2 regions of the Streptomyces sp. NPDC094034 genome follow, and region 1 is predicted to be linked to the other one. Evidence: riboswitches for the same ligand, from Rfam matches in the RefSeq annotation. Region 1 holds a riboswitch; the other holds the start of a gene.
The links. Region 1 has a riboswitch for cyclic di-AMP ahead of ABTZ59_RS18830 (C40 family peptidase). Riboswitches for the same ligand answer to the same signal wherever they lie in the genome.
Positions count from the first base shown of each region.

Region 2: it holds a riboswitch for cyclic di-AMP, as region 1 does, so the genes downstream of both, ABTZ59_RS04695 (LysM peptidoglycan-binding domain-containing protein) here and ABTZ59_RS18830 (C40 family peptidase) in region 1, are expected to answer to the same signal.

Region 1 covers NZ_JBEOUD010000019.1:75,182-81,018, forward strand. Annotated here, with positions in the region: gene bioB (biotin synthase BioB) at 1-887, opposite strand, end outside; gene ABTZ59_RS18810 (8-amino-7-oxononanoate synthase) at 1,030-2,181, shown strand; gene ABTZ59_RS18815 (DUF397 domain-containing protein) at 2,212-2,418, opposite strand; gene ABTZ59_RS18820 (helix-turn-helix domain-containing protein) at 2,427-3,281, opposite strand; gene ABTZ59_RS18825 (ATP-binding protein) at 3,538-3,978, shown strand; gene ABTZ59_RS18830 (C40 family peptidase) at 4,101-4,574, opposite strand; cyclic di-AMP (ydaO/yuaA leader) riboswitch at 4,578-4,749, opposite strand; gene ABTZ59_RS18835 (ATP-dependent Clp protease proteolytic subunit) at 5,091-5,738, opposite strand.
Region 2 covers NZ_JBEOUD010000003.1:106,000-111,836, reverse strand. Annotated here, with positions in the region: gene ABTZ59_RS04700 (NAD-dependent epimerase/dehydratase family protein) at 1-199, shown strand, start outside; cyclic di-AMP (ydaO/yuaA leader) riboswitch at 1,003-1,157, shown strand; gene ABTZ59_RS04695 (LysM peptidoglycan-binding domain-containing protein) at 1,162-1,980, shown strand; gene ABTZ59_RS04690 (SAM-dependent methyltransferase) at 2,119-2,919, opposite strand; gene ABTZ59_RS04685 (prolipoprotein diacylglyceryl transferase) at 3,147-3,731, shown strand; gene ABTZ59_RS04680 (ScbR family autoregulator-binding transcription factor) at 3,916-4,629, opposite strand; gene ABTZ59_RS04675 (ScbA/BarX family gamma-butyrolactone biosynthesis protein) at 4,758-5,678, shown strand.

The sequences.
Region 1 (5,837 bases):
AAGATCGAGTTGACCAGATGGAGCGCGAGGGGCTGCATCGAGCGCAGATGCACCTCGCGCCCGCCCGAGAGCCTGACCTCCACATCGGGGCAGACGAACCGCGTCATGGCCAGGATGCGCAGACAGTGCTGCGGGGTGAGGTGCCATTCCTTGGCGAGCGGCGTCCCCTCGAACGGGATCAGGAAGTTGACCGGCACCGAGTCCGGGTCCAGCTCGCGCAGCGAGAAGACGACATCGACCAGATCCGCGTCACTCTCCCCCATACCGGCGATCAGCCCCGAACACGCGGACAGCCCGGCGGTCTGCGCCCGCCGCACGGTGTCCACCCGGTCCGCATAGGTGTGGGTGGTGGTGATGTCGCCGTATGTGCCCTCGGACGTATTGAGGTTGTGGTTGTACGCGTCGGCGCCCGCGGCCCGCAGCCGCTCCGCCTGGCCGTCCGAGAGCAGCCCGAGGCAGGCGCAGATCTCGACGTCCTCGTTCTGCTCCTTGATCGCCTCGATGGTCCGCGAGACGCGGTCGACATCCCGGTCCGTCGGACCCCGGCCGCTCGCGACCAGACAGACCCGCTTCGCCCCGCCCGCCACGCCGGCGGCCGCCGCCTTCGACGCCTCGTCGGGCTTCAGCCAGGTGTACTTGAGGATCTCGGCCTTGGAGCCGAGCCGCTGCGAACAGTACGAGCAGTCCTCGGGGCACAGCCCGGACTTCAGATTGACCAGATAGTTGAGCTTCACCCGCCGCCCGAACCACTGACGGCGCACCTTCCCGGCCGCGGCCACCACGTCGAGCAGCTCATCGTCGGAGGTCGCCAGTACGGCGAGCGCTTCTTCGCGGGTCGGCGGCTCGCGCCGCAGGCCCTTCTCCACCAGCGTGTTCAGCAGGTCCATGGTGCTGATCCTGGCCCACCGAGGACGTCCGGGGAAAGGAGGAACTCCACAACACCGCCGGATCGAGGTGTGTGTATGACCACACCCTGACCCGGTCGCCACACGGTTAAGGTCTGTGCGCTGCCTACAAAAGGACCCGACCATGGAGCGCGACCCCTTCGGCTGGACCGACGACGAGGCGCGCCGCCGTGAACGGTCGGGTCTGGTCCGTACGCTCCGGCCGCGCCCGGCCGAATCCGAGCTGCTCGACCTGGCGAGCAACGACTACCTGGGGCTCACCCGCCACCCCGCGGTGACCGGCGCTGCCGCGGCGGCCGCGCGCCGGTGGGGCGCGGGCGCCACCGGCTCCCGGCTGGTCACGGGCAGCACCGAGTTGCACGCCGAACTGGAACGTGAACTGGCCGCGTTCTGCGGCTTCGAGGCCGCGCTCGTCCTCTCCTCCGGATACGCGGCCAATCTGGCCGCCCTGACCGCGCTCACCGCCCGCGACTCGCTGCTGCTGTCCGACGCGGACAATCACGCCTCGATCGTGGACGGCTGCCGGCTCTCGCGCGCCGAGACCGTGGTCGTACCGCACGCCGACCCCGAGGCCGTACGCAAGACACTCGACGCGCGGGCCGGGCGGCGGGCGCTGATGGTGAGCGACGCGGTGTTCTCGGTGGACGGCGACGCGGCGCCGCTCGGGGAGCTGGCCGAGGTCTGCCGTACCCGGGGCGCGGCCCTGCTCGTGGACGACGCGCACGGTCTGGGGGTGCTCGGGGCGGGGGGCCGGGGCACGCCGGACGCGGCGGGCATCGCCGGGGCGGACGGTGTGGTGGCCACGGTCACGCTCTCCAAGTCCCTGGGCAGCCAGGGCGGCGCGGTACTGGGCCCGGCACGCGTCATCGGCCATCTGGTCAACGCGGCCCGTACGTTCATCTTCGACACCGCACTGGCGCCGGCGGCCGTCGGCGGCGCGCTGGAGAGTCTGCGGCTGCTGCGCCGGGAGCCCGCCAGAGCGGACCGGGCGCGGGAGGTGGCCCGTACGCTGCACCGGCTGCTGACCGGGGCGGGTCTGACGGCCGTACGACCGGACGCCGCCGTGGTCTCCGTACGGGCGCCGTCACCCGAGGCGGCGGTGCGCTGGGCCGCGGAGTGCCGGGCGGCGGGGCTGGTCGTGGGCTGCTTCCGTCCGCCGTCGGTGCCGGACGGCGTCTCCAGGATCCGGCTCACTGCCCGTGCCGATCTGACGGATCAGCAGATCGGCACGGCGGTGGACACGATCGTCGCGCTCGCACCCGAGGGTACGGGCTGAGCCGACCGGGCCCGGCGGGTCGGCGAGCGGTCAGTGCGTCGGCGCCTCGGCGCACAGCGCGGAGACGAAGGAGGTCCAGGCGTCCGCGGAGAAGGACAGATGGGGTCGGGTCACTTCCTTGGAGTCACGTACGGTCAGTCCGCCCGCGTCGCTGGGGGCGCACTCCACGCAATTGTTCGCGCCGGTGCTGTAGCTGCTGCGATGCCATACGTGTGGCGATGTCAGGTGGGGGGTCATGATGCTCCCTAGGCGCCGTCACCGATCCCGGCGATGAGATCCAATGATTCCTCTGTCGAGAGGGCATGCGCCTGCATAGTGCCGAACGCCGCGCAGTACGCCTCAAGGTCTTCTTTCCGCTCCAGATAGAGGCTATTCGTCAAATGGTCGAGAACGACCAAATCCAGATCAGTAATGTGCGGAAACGAGAAGATAACGAAAGGGCCGGTCAGTCCCACATAGCCACCGGCCGTGAACGGCAGCACCTGTAGACAGACATGCGGAAGCCGCGCCAGCTCCGAGAGCCGTAGCAACTGCTCCCGCATCACGCCCGGCCCGCCCACCTGACGGCGCAGAACCGCCTCGTCCAGCACGGCGTGCAGTTCCATGGGTATGTCGGTGCGCAGCACCTCCTGGCGGGCGAGCCGCACCTCGACCAGGGAGTCGACCGTCGCGGCGGGCAGTCCGCCGAGCGCGGCACGCGTCACGGCGCGGGCGTACGCGGGGGTCTGGAGCAGCCCGGGGACCACGGAGGTCTCCAGCGTGCGCGCGGTGCGGGCCTGGGACTCCAGGCTGATGAAGTCCCGGTACTGGGGCGGGATCACGCCGCCGTACGCCATCCACCACCCCTGCCCCTTGTTGGTGGTGCCCGCCAACGCGCCGAGCAGCAGCCGCAGTTGTGGATCGATGACGCCGAGCGCGTCGAGCAGCCCCGCCAGATCCTCGTCCTTCACCCCGCTGACGCCCGTCTCGATCCGGCTGACCTTCGACTGATGCCAGCCGAGCAGCCGCGCAGTCTGACCGCTTGTCAGTCCCGCGCTCTGCCGCAGCTTGCGCAATTCCTCACCGAGCCTGCGCCGGCGCACCTCTGGAATATGCCGCATGAATGATTGCCTTCCCGCCCTGTGCCGGCCGCCCCCTTGGGTGCCGCGGCGGAGAAGATATCTTTCCCTCGCCCAAATACGGTCTCGCGTTGCAGAGTTCACCGCTTTGAGCGACAGATATATGCAGATCTCGGTGGATCGGCCCTGGGAACGGCGCGATCAGTGGCAGGCTGGCGCGAAGCACGGTCCGAGGCCCTCCGCGCAGTCATCCGCTCTGTGCCGGAGCCAGGCCCGGCGGGAAAGGGACGGCGTCGCCATGGCAGACCACCAGGAAGCATCCATCACCCTGCCGAGCGAACCCGCCTCGGTCACCGCGGCGCGAAGATACGTCGTGGACCTGCTGGCCGAGTGGGGGCTGCCGGCACAGGAGGACATGGCCGAGACGGTTCGGCTGATCGTCTCGGAGCTGGCCACCAACGCGGTGCAGCACACCCTCGGCCAGTCACCCACGTTCACCGTGGAGATCCGGCTCGAACGCGACGAGCAGCTGCGCGTCGGCGTCACCGACAGCCATCCCCGCTGGCCGCAGCGGCTGCCCGCGGCGGTGCAGCAGGACAACGGCCGCGGCATGGTGATCGTCCGCTCGCTCACCGCCGAGCAGGGGGGAGCGCTCTCGGTCACCCCGACCCCGGAGGGCGGCAAGACGGTCTGGATCGTCCTGCCCTGGGCGGTCCCGGTCACCGCCGACGCGAGCTGACCCCGGCCGGACGAGGGCCGTCCCCGCAGGGGCGGGGGCGGCCCTCCCGACGCGTCGTCAGCGTCCGTACGTCCGGGGGCTGGGGGCTGTGGGGGCGGAGGGGCCGGTGTCGGCGGCCGGGGTCAGTTCACCCGGCCGTACAGAACGCTCCGGGTCCAGATCCGTTCCAGCCTCACCAGCGCCCCGGTCTTCGGCGAGTGCCAGATCTTTCCCCGGCCGGCGTAGATCCCGACGTGGTAGACGCTGTTGCCCCAGTGGAAGAACACCAGATCTCCCTTGCGCCGTTCGGAGGGCGCGATATGGCGGGAGTTGTTGTACTGCTGCTGGGCCGTGCGGGGGAGCTTCTTGCCGGCCTTCTTGTACGAGTAGAGCGTCAGCCCGGAGCAGTCGAAGCGATGAGGCCCCGTGGCTCCCCACCGATACGGCGAGCCTTCCTTCGAGGCGGCGATCTTGAGGGCCTTGGCCGCGCGCGTGGCGGCCTCGGCCTCGGACGTGGCGCCGGGCACGAGCATCGTGCCGCCGAGCGCGGCGAGTGTCAGGACCGAAACGGCGCCGGTCCTGGACAGCAGAGACGGGACAGTCGTCTGCGCGGTCATGTGCAACCCTTCGTCAGCCGCCTGTGAAGGATGACCTGTCGGGTTCGGGCTGGCGAAGTTGCCCGGCCGCTCTCACGGCTTCACCCCGAGGGACGACCACAACGGGCGTCGTCCCGTACTGCCTGGGTCCTCCACTCCTGCCGATCCACTCCTGTCGACCAGGCATCCGGTGCGGCGGCAGGACTCGGCGTCCGCCCGGACCGCCCCGCCGCGGTGGCGGGGGCTTGTCGTCCCACGGATCTTGACGCAGGAACAGGTGGATATCCGAGACAAAACGACATATGTGAAATTCATCACGGATCGTCCGAAAGGGTGGCGAAGGGGTGTGTCGCGCCCCGGCCCGCGACCTGATGAGGCCCGTACCCGCACGGGAGTTGGGGGGCACTTCACCGATCCGGTCGCTCCGCGCAACTTGCGTCCTCTTACGCGTCCAGTCAGTTCATACGCCGAACGTGCGAGTCGTTCCCGTATGGGGGGCGTCCATACGGGAACGACTCGCCGCCCCGGCACCGGTGTTCATCGCCCGCCGAACGGGGCGCGCGGCGTGTTGAGGGACGTCTTGCGGTTCTGTACGACGTGATCGAGCAGCCCGTACGCCTTGGCGGCCGGCGCGTCGAAGATGGTGTCCCGCTCGATGTCCTCGGTGATCCGCTCCGTGCTCTGCCCGGTGTGCCGCGCCAGCATGGAGGTGAGCAGGGATCGCAGTCGGAGCATCTCCTTCGCGTGGATGGCCAGATCGGACGGCTGTCCCTGGACCGGCTCCTCGATGGCGGGCTGTTGGAGGACGAGCCGCGCGCCTGGCAGTGCCAGCCGCTTGCCCGGCGCCCCGGCGGCCAGCAGCACGGCGGCGGTCGAGGCCGCCTGGCCGAGGCAGATGGTCTCCACGTCGCAGGTGACGATCTGCATCGTGTCGTAGATCGCGGACATGGCGCTGATCGACCCGCCGGGGGAGTTGATGTAGAGGGAGATGTCCTGGTCGGGCGCGGCGTATTCGAGATGGATGAACTGCGCGATCACATCGTTGGCCGCGGTGTCGTCGACCGGGGTGCCGAGGAAGATGATCCGCTCTTCGAGGAGCTTGGAGTACGGGTCGAGGGTGCGGGTCCCGTTGGACGTCCGCTCGGTGAACTCGGGCAGGACGTAGCGGGCTGAAGGACGGTTCATGGCATGCCTCTCCTTGGACGCGGGGCTCACGACTCTCCGTAGAAAATGTACAGGACGTACAGAACATAGAGGCGTGTATGCCGGGAGAGACCCTCGGGC
Region 2 (5,837 bases), on a different contig from region 1:
GGGCCACCATGTCGTCAACGTGGCCGCGCCCGACAGCGCGGCCCTGGAACCCACCCGGGAGCTGCTGGCGACGTACCACCCCAGCAGCGAGATCCGGGGCGCGCTCGACGGTCACGCGTCGCTGTTCGACACCACCCGCAGCCGTGAGCTCCTCGGGTTCACCGCGGCGGGGCGGGAGGAGATCACGGAGGCGGACTGAGCTTCGCGCCGCCGCCCGGGTAGCGGGCGATCGGGCGCCGGGCCACCGACGGGTGGTGGCGCTGCCGGAGGGTGACTCCGGCAGCGCCACCACCCGTCGCACGTTTCCGGGCCGGTACGTCATATCTCTCCCCGAGCCTTCTCCGAAGCCCCGATGAAGCCCCCGATGAAGCCCCTGATCTTTCCTTGATCGCCTTTCCGTTCATCGTCGGGCGACGCGATGAACGGGCCCGAAGAATGCCCGAGTTGGTCAATCGCCAGAAAACCGCGAGGTGGGCGTCACTCCTTCATCCGTCGTGAACTGCCGTTTGCGGAAAGGGAATTCTTCGAATGTGATCCGCTCTTCGATGAAAGACGGTCGGAGAACCGCCACATGGCCCTGGTTGTTCGAATGTGAGAGAGCGTCAGCGGCGCGTATGGCTCCCTTGTGGAGGTCGGGTCCACGGGTCGGATCCGATGCCGCGCACCCGCACCTTTATGGGCGATTTATCTCAGTTCTCCCTGAAGTCCAATTCTTTGTCGTTCGCTCGACTTTCTCCGCTCTGTGTCCCGTTGTGACCTGGACATTTCCGTCATGCGCGTGATGTGTGTCACGTAAGTGCCCGGCCCGCCGCCTGCCTTCTCGTTCATTTCGCCTGTGTGGAAGGCGAGTTGAGCTTCCCGGTATCGGGCCGATAACGAGATCATTTCGGGTCGGATTCATGAATTGGATTCCGTTGTGAATTCAGGGCTTGTTTCGTTCGGGCGCCCTCGCTTACGTTCTCGTTACTCCGGACGGAACGCCGAATCCTGCCGCCGCCCGGAAACACACACCCACCCACGCCCGGCAGGAGCGGGGGACCCAGGTAAGTCGCCGATCCGTACTCAGGACCGGCTTGGGGTTAAGCCGCATTCACCATGCGGCCGGGCATCTCCAGTCCGAACCCGACAGCTCACCTCGCAGGCGCAGGAGAGGAATTCGTCATGGCCTCAAAGGCTAAGCACCGTCGTCCCAAGAACAGCCCTGTCGCCAGAGGTCTCGTCACCGCGGGCACGGGCGGTGCCGTACTCGCCTTCCCCTTGCTGGCCGCCACCACCGCCCAGGCGGCCCCGGCAGCGCACACCGCCGCCAGCGCCAAGGTGACCCTGACTCCGGCCGCCGTCGTCCAGACGGACACCCCGACGACCTACTCCGTCGTCTGGGGCGACTCGCTGTCCAAGATCGCCGACGACTTCTCCCTGAGCGGCGGCTGGCAGCAGCTCTACGAGGACAACCGCGATGTCATCGGCGGCGACCCGTGCCTGATCCACCCCGGTCTCACGCTGACGCTCGGAACGGCGTCCGCGTCGGAGGCCCCCGCCGACTCCGCCGCCGACTCCGCCCCCGCCGAGGAGGCCGCGCCGGCGGCCGAGGAGAGCACCGACGAGAGCGCCTCGGCCGACACCGCCGCCGCGACCACCGAGACCGCCACGACGACGTACGCCGACAACCTGGACGGCTGGATCCGGGAGTCGCTGGACGTCATGGCGGCGAACGGCATCCCCGGCTCCTACGAGGGCATCCACCGCAACATCATGCGCGAGTCCTCGGGCGACCCGTGGGCCATCAACAACTGGGACTCCAACGCCGCGGCCGGCACCCCGTCCAAGGGGCTCCTTCAGGTCATCGACCCCACGTTCGAGGCCTACCACGTGCCCGGTACGTCGACGGACAGCTACGACCCGGTCGCCAACATCACCGCCGCGTCCAACTACGCGGCCGACCGTTACGGTTCGATCGACAACGTGAACGGCCCCTACTGACAGGCCCGCACACCGCACACCGCTCGCGGCAGGCCGGACAGCCCTCAGGGCTGGTCCGGCCCTGCCGCGTTCCGGGCTCGTTCGTTCCCTCGTTCCCGTGCTCCGCGATCCCGGCGGAGCGACGGGCCGCCGGAAAGGTCAGCGCACGCGGCCGACCGCGGCGTAGATGCCGCTGTCGTATCCGCCGCTCTCCTCCTCCGTCGGCGCGGCCGTGTCCCGGTACCAGTGCGGGGCCGTGACCAGGCCCGGCTCGGCGAGGTCCATGCCCTCGAAGAACCGCGCCACCCCCTCGCGAGTACGGAAGCCCAGCGTGATGCCACCCCGCTTGTACTGCGCGACCACCTGCTCCACGAGTTCGGGGTAGAGATCGGACGCCGCGTGCGAGAGCACCAGACAACTGCCCGTGGGAAGGGCTTCCACCAGGGTGCCGACGATGTCGTACGGCTTCTCGTCCTCCGGGATGAAGTGCATCAGGGCGATGAGGGAGAGCGCGATCGGGCGGCTGAAATCCAGGAAGCCCCGGGCGTGGTCCAGGATCGCCCCCGGTTCGCGGACATCCGCCTGGATGTAGTCGGTGGCGCCTTCCGGCGAGCTGATCAGCAGGGCCTCGGCATGCCGCAGGACGATGGGGTCGTTGTCGGTGTAGACGACCCGGGCCTTCGGGTTGATCCGCTGGACGATCTGGTGCAGGTTCGGCTCGGTCGGGATGCCGGTGCCTATGTCGAGGAACTGGTCGATCCCGCTGTGCGCCAGCCAGGCGGTCGCGCGGCGCATGAAGGCACGGTTCTGCCGCGCGGCGACCCTCGCCTCGGCCGGCAGCTTCGCCCCCACCGCCTGGTCGACGGCGTAGTTGTCCTTGCCGCCGAGGAGATAGTCGTAGACACGTGCGGGATGGGGCTTGCTCGTGTCGATCTGCGGTTTGGGCGTCTCGGCCGTCATTGAACGCTCCCATGAGTGGAGGCGGGGAAAGAACCTGGTGAAGGGGACCGCATCGCCGATGTACCCGTTTCGGGTGATCCGGGTGGGGCGAGCGGTAACAGGGTATGCGATGAGGGGAGTTGGTGTTCGAATCAGGTGTGTATGTACGGGCGGCGGGATGTCACGGGCATACGGCCGGATGCGAGCCGGGCTGGGCTCGCACAGGATTCTCGTCCATACTTCCGGACGTGGAGCAGCGCATAGACTCGAATATCTGGCCCGAGCGTGCCGTGGGGAAAGACCCGGCGTACGTTCCCGGCCTCATGGCCCCCCGCCCCGCGGGCACAGCGGAGACGGACCCGGAGCAGGCGGAGACCGAGGAGCGCGCGCCCGAAGGCGGCGCCCGCTCGGACGTCCTTCCGGAGGCCGTTCCCGATGAACCCGCCCTCGACGCGAACAGCACCACCACCGACAAGGCCGAAGCGGCCGAGGAGGTTTCCTCCGACGCTTCCTCCGAGGAGGGCACCCCTGCGGACGACGCCTCCGCCGAGGACGGCCCCGTCTTCGAGGTCACCGACCGCCGTGGCGCGATCATCGCGGACAGCAAGGGCGTCCGGTTCCGGCTGGACGACCAGGAGGCCGACTTCTGGTGGAGCGAGATCGGCGCGGTCGAGATCAAGACTCCTCGCTTCGGGCGCCGGTTCACCGTCACGGTGCATGTGTCGGAGCGCCGCTGGTTCGACGCCGAGGTCGAGGCCGACACCAGGAACCGCCTCAAGGAATGGACGGAAGAGCTCGACGCCGTCCTGGACGCCTACTTCGAGGAATCCTGAGCGGCCGATCCGCCGGCCGGGACCACGAGGCCCGGCCGGCGGCGGTCCCCCGACACTGAACGGCGGACCGCCGACGGCTGTACGCCGTCCCTGATCGCATCCGGACGACGTCCCGGACATCTCAACTGAGCGGGGACGGCGACCGGCTGAGGGTGTATCCGCCGCGCCAGGACATGCCGCGCGGTCAGCCGCTCTTCGTGAGCACCCGGTCCCCGAGCCGCGCCCGGCGCCCGTCCGCCGCGCTCTCCCGGCGGCGCTCGCGCTCACCCTCCCGCACCCGCGCGAGCAGCAGCGCCGGGTCGGGGTCGGTCTGGAGCGCGGCCAGGAGCAGCAGCCACAGATCCGACAGCCCCTCCTCGATCTGCCGCCGCCCCTCCAGGGCGTCGGAGACCGTGTGCAGCCCGAAGAAGGCGCAGACGAGTCCGTGCGCGGCCACTTCGGGACATACGCCCTCGGCGAGCGATCCCTCGGCGCGCGCCTCTTCGAGCAGCCCGGTGACCGTCTCCAGCCAGCCGACGAAGGGCCGGGGCAACGTGACGTCGATGGCAGCGCGTTCCGCCCACAGCCGGGATCCGGCGCGGATGACGACATCGTCGCGGAAGGCTCTGGCCACATCGAAACTCAGGGCGACCAGTCGTTCCAGCGCCGGGCGGTCGGCCGCCTTGTAACGGCCGATCAGCTCCGGCCAGGTCGCGAAATGCTCCTCCACAATGGCCAGGGCCAGATTCTCCTTGCTGGCGTAGTGGAAGTAGATGGCCCCGCTCGTACGACCGGACCGTGCGCTGATATCGCTGATACTGGTACCGGCATAGCCACGCTCATCGAACAAATGTGCCGCGGCCTCCAGCAGAAACCTGCGCGTCGCTTTCGCCCGAACCTGCTCCGCCCGAACCTGCACGTGTACCCCGGATTCCCGTTCCGTTAAATGACAGCACGCAATGTAGCGGCTTTTCGCGCGGGGTGTGACGGCGTGTGGCGGGGTTGAGCTGGGGTGCGCGTGCCGGAGAATTGCGATGTTCTTATCGCATGAATACATCGGTTGGTGACATCGCCGGGGAGGTCCGGCCGCTGTCCTGGTCGCGCACCGTCGCCCGGGAGATGGTGCATCGCGCCTCCGTGGCGGAGGTACTGCTGACCGACGTTCGGCAGACCGAAAGCGGCGATTTCGAAGCCGCCGCCTCCTGGCCCCGATCCCATCCGACTTTTCCGCGCGACGGCGCCGATCTGCACAGCCCGTTGATGATCGTGGAGACACTGCGTCAGCTCGGGATCTACATTCCACTGCGGTATTTCGGCGTCTCGTCCGTCGCGAACCTGATCATCACCGATCTCTCCTTCGAACTCGACCCCGCCTCGGAGCCGCGCGCCCTCTCCGGCGCCACCAGGGTCACCTGCGGGGTACGGGCGACCCAGGTGCGACGCGGGCCCGACGGGTCCGCGACCGGGCTGCGTCTCCAGGTCTCCTACCAGGCCGACGGGGTGCTCTTCGCGCTGGCCGGCGGCGGTGCGCGCTTTCTCGAACCCGAACAGTACGACGCCGTACGGGCGGGCCGCTCGGGCGCCGCCGCTCCGTCCGTCGTGCGCGCGGCCGGCGGCCTCCGCCCCGACGCCCGGCGGCTGGGGGTGACCGGCGCGCACGATGTCGTGATCGGTTCCGAGGGCGCCACGCTGCTGGTGGATCCCGCCGATATGCGGCATCCCTTCTTCTTCGACCACGCGACGGATCATGTCCCGGGCATGATCGTGCTGGAGGCCGCCCGGCAGGCGGCTGCCCTCGAAAGTGGCGGAAGGCTGCTACGGCCTACCGCCGGTCGGCTGAAAACGGCGCGCTTCATCGAATACCGCCCGCCCGCCCGCGTTCTGTGCGTGGCGCACCATGCGACCTGCGTCTTCCGCTTTCTCCAGGACGGCGAACAGAAGGCCTTTGGAGTCCTCCGCTACCAATAAACAGATTTAGACACTAAATGCAATCACTTGACTGCCGAGAGTAGTTCTCTCTAGCGTAGCGATCGTTATGTTCCTGGCGGACGCCGGAACAGGCCTTCTCCCTATGGCCGCGCCCGCCAGGGATCGCACCCGTCCGACAACGGGTGACCAACACGCCCG